DNA from 4 places in the Pantoea sp. Lij88 genome. Region 3 is predicted to be linked to each of the others. Evidence: predicted binding sites of a transcription regulator. Region 3 holds the regulator's gene; each other region holds the start of a gene.
What was found. Region 3 encodes PhoB, which activates phosphate uptake and scavenging genes when phosphate is short. Its sites were predicted from a motif close to CTGTCATAAAACTGNCNNAT; they were not measured.
Positions count from the first base shown of each region.

Region 1: glpT (glycerol-3-phosphate transporter) is a predicted target of PhoB. The motif match lies at 1,460-1,479, and genes of this name have one in related genera.
Region 2: uvrB (excinuclease ABC subunit UvrB) is a predicted target of PhoB. The motif match lies at 1,263-1,282, and genes of this name have one in related genera.
Region 4: acuI (acrylyl-CoA reductase (NADPH)) is a predicted target of PhoB. The motif match lies at 1,162-1,181, and genes of this name have one in related genera.

Region 1 covers NZ_CP118269.1:3,811,535-3,813,741, reverse strand. The annotation lists gene glpT (glycerol-3-phosphate transporter) at 1-1,314, opposite strand, end outside; gene PU624_RS21655 (carboxylate/amino acid/amine transporter) at 1,690-2,207, shown strand, end outside.
Region 2 covers NZ_CP118269.1:2,816,545-2,818,751, forward strand. The annotation lists gene uvrB (excinuclease ABC subunit UvrB) at 1-1,054, opposite strand, end outside; gene PU624_RS16970 (ABC transporter ATP-binding protein) at 1,947-2,207, shown strand, end outside.
Region 3 covers NZ_CP118269.1:3,079,614-3,081,820, reverse strand. The annotation lists gene sbcD (exonuclease subunit SbcD) at 1-659, opposite strand, end outside; gene phoB (phosphate response regulator transcription factor PhoB) at 857-1,546, shown strand; gene phoR (phosphate regulon sensor histidine kinase PhoR) at 1,561-2,207, shown strand, end outside.
Region 4 covers NZ_CP118269.1:725,582-727,788, reverse strand. The annotation lists gene PU624_RS07340 (ornithine decarboxylase) at 1-798, opposite strand, end outside; gene acuI (acrylyl-CoA reductase (NADPH)) at 1,344-2,207, shown strand, end outside.

The DNA of each region.
Region 1 (2,207 bases), 730 kb from region 3:
TTCGCTGACCATGGTCAGTAACAGCAGAATCACCGCCAGCACACAGCCTGCAATCATCACCATGAAGCCGCCGTCCCAGCCGAAATAATCGACGGTGTAACCGACAATGGCGCTGGCCGCCACCGATCCACCCAGGTAGCCGAACAGGCCGGTAAAGCCCGCCGCCGTTCCCGCCGCTTTTTTCGGTGCCAGTTCCAGCGCGTGCAGACCAATCAGCATCACCGGACCGTAGATCAGGAAGCCAATGACGATCATACAGGCCATATCGACGCCAGGATTGCCCGCCGGGTTGAGCCAGTAGATCACAGTCGCAATGGTCACCAGCGTCATAAAGAACACGCCGGTCGCACCGCGATTACCGCGGAACACTTTGTCCGACATCCAGCCGCACAGCAGCGTTCCAGGAATCCCTGCATATTCATAGAGGAAGTAGGCCCACGACGATTTATCCAGCGTGAAGTGTTTTACTTCGCGCAGATAGGTCGGTGACCAGTCGAGGATGCCGTAGCGCAGCAGATAGACAAACACGTTGGCCAGCGCGATGTACCACAGCAGCTTGTTCGGCAGCACATATTTCATGAAGATCTGTTTTGCCGTCAGCTCCTCTTCGTGGCTGGCATCGTAGTCGGGCGGATAGTCGTTTTTATACTCTTCAATCGGCGGCAGACCGCAGGATTGTGGGGTATCGCGCATCAGTGCAAAGGCCAGAATCGCAATGGCAATCGCGCCAAACGCTGGCATGTAGAGTGCCGCTTTCCAGTCGTTAAACCACGCCATACCCAGCAGGAACAGCAGTGGCGGAATACCGCCGCCCACGTTGTGCGCACAGTTCCAGACTGAGACGATCCTGCCGCGCTCCTTCTGCGACCACCAGTGAACCATGGTGCGCCCACAGGGTGGCCAGCCCATGCCCTGGAACCAGCCACAGACAAACAGCAGCACGAACATCACCATGATGCTGGAGGTCGCCCAGGGGACGAATCCCATTATCAGCATCACTGCCGCAGCCAGAATCAGACCGGCCGGTAAGAAGACGCGTGGATTTGATCGGTCAGACACCGAGCCCATGATGAATTTTGAAAAGCCGTAGGCAATGGAGATGCCGGACAGGGCAAACCCGAGATCGCCACGTGAAAAACCCTGCTCCACCAGATAGGGCATGGCGAGTGCGAAGTTTTTTCTGACCAGGTAGTAGGCCGCATAACCAAAGAAGATCCCGATGAAAATTTGCCAGCGCAGACGACGGTAGAGCGGATCGACATGATCCTCCGCCACCTGCGGCTGACGTGGTGCAGGTTTAAAAATGCTCAGCATCAGTGAGGCCCTCCAGGGCACATTATGGTTTTTAATTCCCAGCAGGTTGGGGCAGAAAAAGAGCAGAACAAAATGGACGCAGGATGTTCCATTTCGCGCAAAGAATAGTGGTAGTTGCGCAACGTTACTGTGATGAGTGACACAATTGTTACAGTTTTATTACAGTTGAGAGCGAAAGTGATCATGCAATGGATCATTTCGCGCATTTTATCTGGCTGAAAACCCATTCTGTCGCCAGTTATGTCAGGGAGTGTAAGCAGGCTATCCAGATGACTTTCTGATCGCCTGGTTTGTAATCAGATGTCAACCAGATTTCACAGCCTGACGGCGGCACATTGTTTACACTGACGGCCTGTTAATTTCGGGGTCGTCGCCGTGTTTTTATTGATTATTACCACCATTCTGTGGGCCTTTTCGTTCAGCCTGATTGGCGAATACCTTGCCGGGCAGGTGGACAGCTGGTTTTCTGTACTGATGCGTCTGGCGCTGGCTGCGCTGGTGTTTTTACCGTTCCTGCGCTGGCGGGGTCATCGCCCTTCAACGCTGCTGCTTTATATGCTGGTGGGGATGCTGCAACTGGGGGTGATGTATCTGCTGAGCTTCGAAGCCTATCTCTACCTTAGCGTGTCGGAATTCCTGCTGTTTACGGTGATGACGCCGCTTTATGTGACGCTGATTTACGATCTGATTAGCCGTCGTCCGCTGCGCATTGGATATATCTTCAGTGCGTTGCTGGCGGTGGCTGGCGCGGCCATTATTCGCTATGACAAAGTCAGCGATCATTTCTGGTTTGGTCTGCTGTTAGTGCAGCTGGCAAATATCTGCTTTGCGGCGGGAATGGTGGGCTATAAGCGTCTGCAGGAGACCCGTCCGATGCCGCAGCACACGGCCTT
Region 2 (2,207 bases), 260 kb from region 3:
TGTACATGCCGCCAATCTGCGGAATGGTGACGTGCGACTCATCCACCACCAGCAGGCCATCAGCGGGCAGATAGTCAAACAGCGTTGGCGGTGCTTCGCCCGGTCCGCGTGCGGAGAGGTAGCGCGAGTAGTTCTCGATGCCGGAGCAGTAGCCCAGCTCACTCATCATCTCCAGGTCAAACTGGGTACGCTGGGTAATACGCTGCTCTTCCAGCAGCTTATTGTTCTCCAGCAGCACCCGGCGACGGTCCGCCAGCTCCACTTTGATATCTTCCATCGCCTGCAGAATACGCTCACGCGGCGTTACGTAGTGCGTCTTGGGGTAGATGGTAAAGCGCGGCACCACCGAATCAATCTGGCCGGTCAGCGGGTCAAACAGCGACAGACGCTCAACCTCTTCGTCAAACAGCTCGACGCGCAGCGCAATATCGTCCGACTCTGCCGGGAAGATATCGATCACTTCGCCACGCACGCGGAAGGTGCCGCGCTGGAACGCCTGATCGTTGCGGGTATATTGCAGCTCTGACAGGCGGCGCAGAATGCTGCGCTGATCGATGATCATGCCGCGGGTCAGGTGGAGCATCATTTTGAGATAGAGATCGGGATCGCCCAGACCGTAGATCGCCGACACCGACGCCACCACGATAACGTCGCGCCGCTCAAGCAGCGCCTTGGTGGCCGACAGACGCATCTGTTCGATGTGTTCGTTCACCGACGCATCCTTTTCGATAAAGGTATCGGAGCTCGGGACATAGGCTTCAGGCTGATAGTAATCGTAGTAAGAGACGAAAAACTCGACGGCATTATCCGGGAAAAATTCTTTCATCTCGCCGTAGAGCTGGGCAGCCAGCGTCTTGTTCGGTGCCAGCACCATCGTCGGGCGATTGAGGTCGGCAATGACGTTGGCGACGGTAAAGGTTTTCCCGGAGCCGGTTACGCCTAATAAGGTCTGATGGGCCAGTCCATCCTCCAGCCCCTCTTCCAGGCGACGAATCGCCTCAGGCTGGTCGCCAGAAGGTTTAAAGGCGGAATTCAGTTTAAAAGCTTTGGTCATGAATGCGGTTCCTGCTGGAGAAGTCGGCGGGCAGGCACTTATTTTACTCTGCTATGGTGATTTTGCCAGAAAATAATACTGGATATAAAAACAGTAATGATGCACTGTTAACGCCAGCACCAGGGTACTTTTCACCCCTGCAATCGGGTCACACGGGTGCAAAGGTCGTTGCGCAATGTTATCCCCAGGCAGGGATCAGATTTAACATTTGTCAATAGACCGTCACAAAATTACAGTTCGGTTACCTGACAGATAATTCGCAGGCTTGTTTTTTGATAACCAACTGATTTTATTGATTTAAGCCTATAAGGCCAGATTCTCGTCATTATGTTACCAGGCCGCGTATTTCCTCGCTTCCAACTGGTTTTCATTACCTAATGCACAAGGTTATCCACAGGAATGGTGGATAAGTGATGGCAGCCCCGCCGCCATCAGCTGTGTATAATTTTTCCCTGCCCTTCCCTCACCGTGAAAATAATTTTTTTTGCGTTAAATTTCGCAGCGGCTGCTGACGGAATATTCTGCATTTTTAATCTGTCGCCTGGCGCAGTGCGCAAATTTCCGCCATTCCACTACGATTCTTAATCAGAGTTGTTGCCTCTTCACAGCACGTCTGCACCAGAAACAGCGCCCTGAGGCACTGCAAAAGTGCAGCGTCGTGACCACCGTGGAGAATTGATAAGTTTTTCTCACCTTTTAGCCCTGAAATCCCGCATTCCGGCAGAAATCAGGTCCGTTTTTAGATCTGGCCTGGGAATTGCAGGACTCACTGGCGTCACCGCGCGTCACGCGCACTGTGCTGCAATGGCGAGGCTGCCGTTGCTGATGACTTGTTTGCCAGACGACAGAGAGCGGATGCAATCAGGCTAATGATCGGGAAGGAGAGTGTCAGATGCTGAGTCTACGTTCGGTAAATCAATTTTATGGTCAAAACCATATTCTGTGGGATGTGGACCTGGATCTGTCGCCTGGCACCTGCACCGGCGTTCTGGGCCGCCCTGGTATGGGAAAAACCACGCTGGTGAACTGCATCATGGGCAGACTGCCGATTAACAGCGGCTCGATCTCCTGGAAAGAGGACGGTTCCCCGCCGGAAGATCTGCTGCTGCAACCGGCAGAGCAGCGGGCGCAGATGGGAATTGGCTATGTGCCG
Region 3 (2,207 bases):
AGCGCAATATAATCCGCCGCCGGAAAGGCGCTGGCCGGAAAGGCATCCAGCGTGCCGATATAGATGTCGCGCACCGAATCGCTCTGGCTGACGCCGACGGTGGTGAGATGACCGGTGGCGATAATCGGCAGCGCATAGTCCAGCGCCTGGGCGGCGGCGAAACGCTGCTGATAGTGATGGGCAATGGCCTCCAGCAGCGAAGTCTGTTTGTCGCGTCCCGACTGACCTGCCCGGCTGCGCAGGATGTCGCGCGGCCGCAGATAGGGAATGGCGCACAGCAGCGCGCCCGGTTCACCCTGACGGGTGCTGAGCAGCAGCACATCTTCCTGCTCCTGCGGGGTGGCGATCACCCGGGTGTTGAGACAGGCGAGCAGCTCGCGCGACTCATTCAGCGTCGCCACGGAATCGTGGTTTCCCGCCAGCACAATCAGCTGACAGCCGGTGGGCTGCAGCGCCACCACAAAGCGGTTAAACATCTCGCGGGCGTAGCTGGGCGGCGTGCCGGTATCAAACAGATCGCCTGCAATAATCAACGCATCCACCTGATGCTGTTCAATCTGGATCAACAGCCAGTCGAGAAACGCCTGATGTTCGGCTGCCCGACTTTTGTTGTAAAAGAACTGCCCCAGATGCCAGTCCGCAGTATGAATGATGCGCATGATGAGTCCCTGCCGTTGTGATTCGCCCGGCGATTATACTGGCTCTGCCGCCAAAGCAAAAAATTGTCGCTGCGCTGTCATAAATGATTACCAACGGCGTTACAGGCAGGTTATGTTTTTCATAAAAGTGTCACAAATCTGACGCATAATGGCGCCGCGAATCTCAGTGACAGCCGTCATAATCAGCAGGAGTAATAATGGCTAAGCGCATTTTGGTTGTGGAGGATGAAGCCCCCATCCGTGAAATGTTGTGTTTTGTTCTGGAGCAGAACGACTATCAGCCAATCGAGGCGGAAGATTATGACAGCGCCGTTGGCAAGCTGATTGAACCCTGGCCCGATCTGATTTTACTGGACTGGATGTTACCCGGTGGCAGCGGCATTCAGTTTATCAAACATCTGAAACGCGAGGCGATGACCCGCGATATTCCGGTGATGATGCTTACTGCGCGCGGTGAAGAGGAAGATCGGGTGCGCGGCCTGGAAGTGGGCGCCGACGATTACATTACCAAGCCGTTCTCACCCAAAGAGCTGATGGCGCGGATTAAAGCGGTGATGCGCCGTATTTCGCCGATGGCAGTGGAAGAGGTGATTGAGATGCAGGGACTGAGTCTGGATCCCTCCTCACATCGCGTGATGTCCGAAACCACGCCGCTGGAGATGGGCCCTACCGAATATAAGCTGCTGCACTTCTTTATGACTCACCCGGAACGCGTTTACAGCCGCGAACAGCTGCTGAACCACGTCTGGGGCACCAATGTATATGTGGAAGATCGCACTGTCGATGTTCACATTCGCCGTTTACGTAAAGCGCTGGAAGTCTCCGGCCACGATCGCATGGTACAAACCGTCCGTGGAACAGGGTATCGTTTCTCTGCCCGCTACTAAACGGAGCCTTTACCGTGCTGGAACGCCTCTCCTGGAAGAGATTACTGACAGAACTGCTGCTGGCCTGTCTGCCTGCGGCGCTGCTGGGCCTGCTGTTTGGCGGCTTGCCCTGGTGGCTGCTGCTGAGCGTGGTCATCGTGCTGTTATGGCATTTCCACAATCTGATGCGGCTGTCGCACTGGCTGTGGCTCGACCGCACCATGACGCCACCGACCGGGCGTGCCAGCTGGGAGCCGCTGTTTTATGGTCTTTACCAGATGCAGCTGCGCAACCGGCGTCGGCGGCGTGAACTCGGTAATCTGATTAAGCGTTTCCGCAGCGGTGCCGAGTCGCTGCCGGATGCGGTGATCCTGACCACGGAAGAGGGCACCATTTTCTGGTGTAACGGCCTGGCGCAGCAGCACCTGGGTCTGCGCTGGCCGGAAGATAATGGCCAGAACATCCTCAATTTGCTGCGGTATCCGGAGTTCTCCCGCTATCTGCGCCAGCGCGATTTCGACAAGCCGCTGACGCTGGTGCTGAATAACAAACTTCATATGGAATTTCGCGTCATGCCCTACAGCGAGGGGCAGTGGCTGCTGGTGGCGCGTGACGTAACGCAGATGCATCAGCTGGAAGGGGCACGCCGCAACTTCTTTGCCAACGTCAGCCATGAGTTACG
Region 4 (2,207 bases), 1.6 Mb from region 3:
CGCGATCTGCTCGCGCAGATAAGCCTCATCAAAGCAGTGCGCGTCAATACCGCCAATAAAGCCGAAGGGGTTACGTGCCGCTTCAAGATAAACCGGCGTTGCGCCCGCCTGAATCAGCGCACCATGATGGTTCGACTTATGATTGTTGCGGTCAAACAGCACCAGATCGCCACGGGTCAGCAACGCATTGGTCACCACTTTATTGGCGCTTGAGGTGCCGTTAAGCACAAAGTAGGTTTTGTCGGCGTTAAATACCTTTGCCGCATACTTCTGCGCATCTTTGGCTGAACCTTCGTGGATCAGCAGATCGCCCAGTTTGACGTCGGCGTTGCACATATCAGAGCGGAAAACATTCTCGCCATAGAAGTCATAAAACTGTTTGCCCGCCGGATGCTTTTTAAAGAACGCCCCGCCCTGATGTCCGGGACAGGCAAAAGTGCTGTTCTGCATATCGACGTAGCGGGTCAGCGTCTCGAAGAAAGGTGGCAGCAGTTCAGCTTCATACGCCTGCGCAGCCGCCTCCAGCGCAACCCACTCCTGCGGCTCGCCGTTCAGTTCACCGCTGACGCCGGGCAGATGCATCACCTCTTCTTCGAACGCATTCGCGACAAACACCGGCAGATTAAATCCGGTATGACGCAGCAGCGCCAGCACACCGCTGCGGGTATCCGCCAGCGAGACGACGACCGCCGCCACATCAGTAAAGTCGGTGTTATCCAGCGTCACGACGTCGCGCGCGGTGTTCAGGGTAAGACTTGGCGCGACAGCGGCGCTGGCAGCAATTTTCAGTGGAGTCATAACAGAATCCCTAACGTCAGGGAGGAAGTGCCTGAGGCACAATCATGGGGACAGCGCCCCGGCGAATTATTCAGCATTACGCAGCCCGTGGAGAAAAGCCCCACAGCTGCGGCCTGGCTGGCCTCACCGCATGAGGAATAACGCAGAGTGCGGAAATGAGGAAAGCCCGGTGAGCGCCGGAAAAAGCGAACGGTAATCCGGGCGAGTGCGCGGTGAACCGGACATGGCGACGTCCTCTGTGGTAAAGAAGCAGGGTCAAAAAGTGGCGGTCATAATGTCATCTTTTTCAGGCATGGACAACCCGAGCCAGGCAATTATTCAGTCACCCCGATTAAATGTAACAATATGATTTTTATAGTCTATTTATCATAAAAACTTCACAATACGACTAATTATCTGAATTATATGCAGATTTATGCAAATAGCTTGCTGCCCATTTTTACGCGCCTGCCGCCGCCCTTACCCGCAGAGTCGGCCATTGCCCTACCGCATTACCTTTGCCAGGCGTAAACTTATCTTCTCTTTCCCACTCTGCCGGAGGCTGCATGTTCAAGGCACTGGTCATTGAAAATGACGAACAAGGTTACCGTTCCCTGCTGAAAGATCTCCCCGAATCCCAACTGCCCGACCACGATGTCACGCTCGACGTCAGCTACTCATCCCTGAATTACAAAGATGCCCTGGCTATCTGCAACAAAGGCCCGATTGTGCGCCAGTTCCCGATGGTGCCGGGTATCGACTTTGTGGGACGGGTGACGGCCAGCCGCCATCCCGACTGGAAAGAGGATGATGTGGCGCTGCTGACAGGCTGGGGCGTAGGCGAAAAACAGTGGGGCGGCCTGGCGCAGAAAGCCAGCGTCAGCGGCGACTGGCTGGTGCGCCCGCCCGCCACGCTGAGCCCGTTACAGACCATGGCCATCGGTACAGCCGGACTGACCGCGATGCTCTGCGTGATGGCGCTGGAAAAGCAGGGCATCAAACCTGACCGGGGTCCGGTGCTGGTGACCGGGGCCAGTGGCGGTGTCGGCAGCTATAGCGTCAGCCTGCTGGCGCGTCTGGGCTATGAGGTGATCGCGTCGAGCGGACGTGCGAGCGACCATGCGTATCTGATCGACACGCTGGGCGCAGCATCGGTCATTGACCGTGAAGAGATCTCCGAGCCCGGCAAACCGCTGGCAAAAGAGCGCTGGGCCGCCGCGATAGACAGCGTCGGCAGTCATACTCTGGCAAACGTGCTGGCCGCGACTCAGCGGGACGGCGCAGTTGCCGCCTGCGGTATGGCACAGGGACTCGATCTGCCAGCCAGCGTTGCACCCTTTATTTTGCGTGGCGTTACGCTGGCCGGGGTCGATAGCGTGATGTGTCCGAAGCCGCTTCGTGAGCAGGCGTGGCAACGACTCGGTGAACTG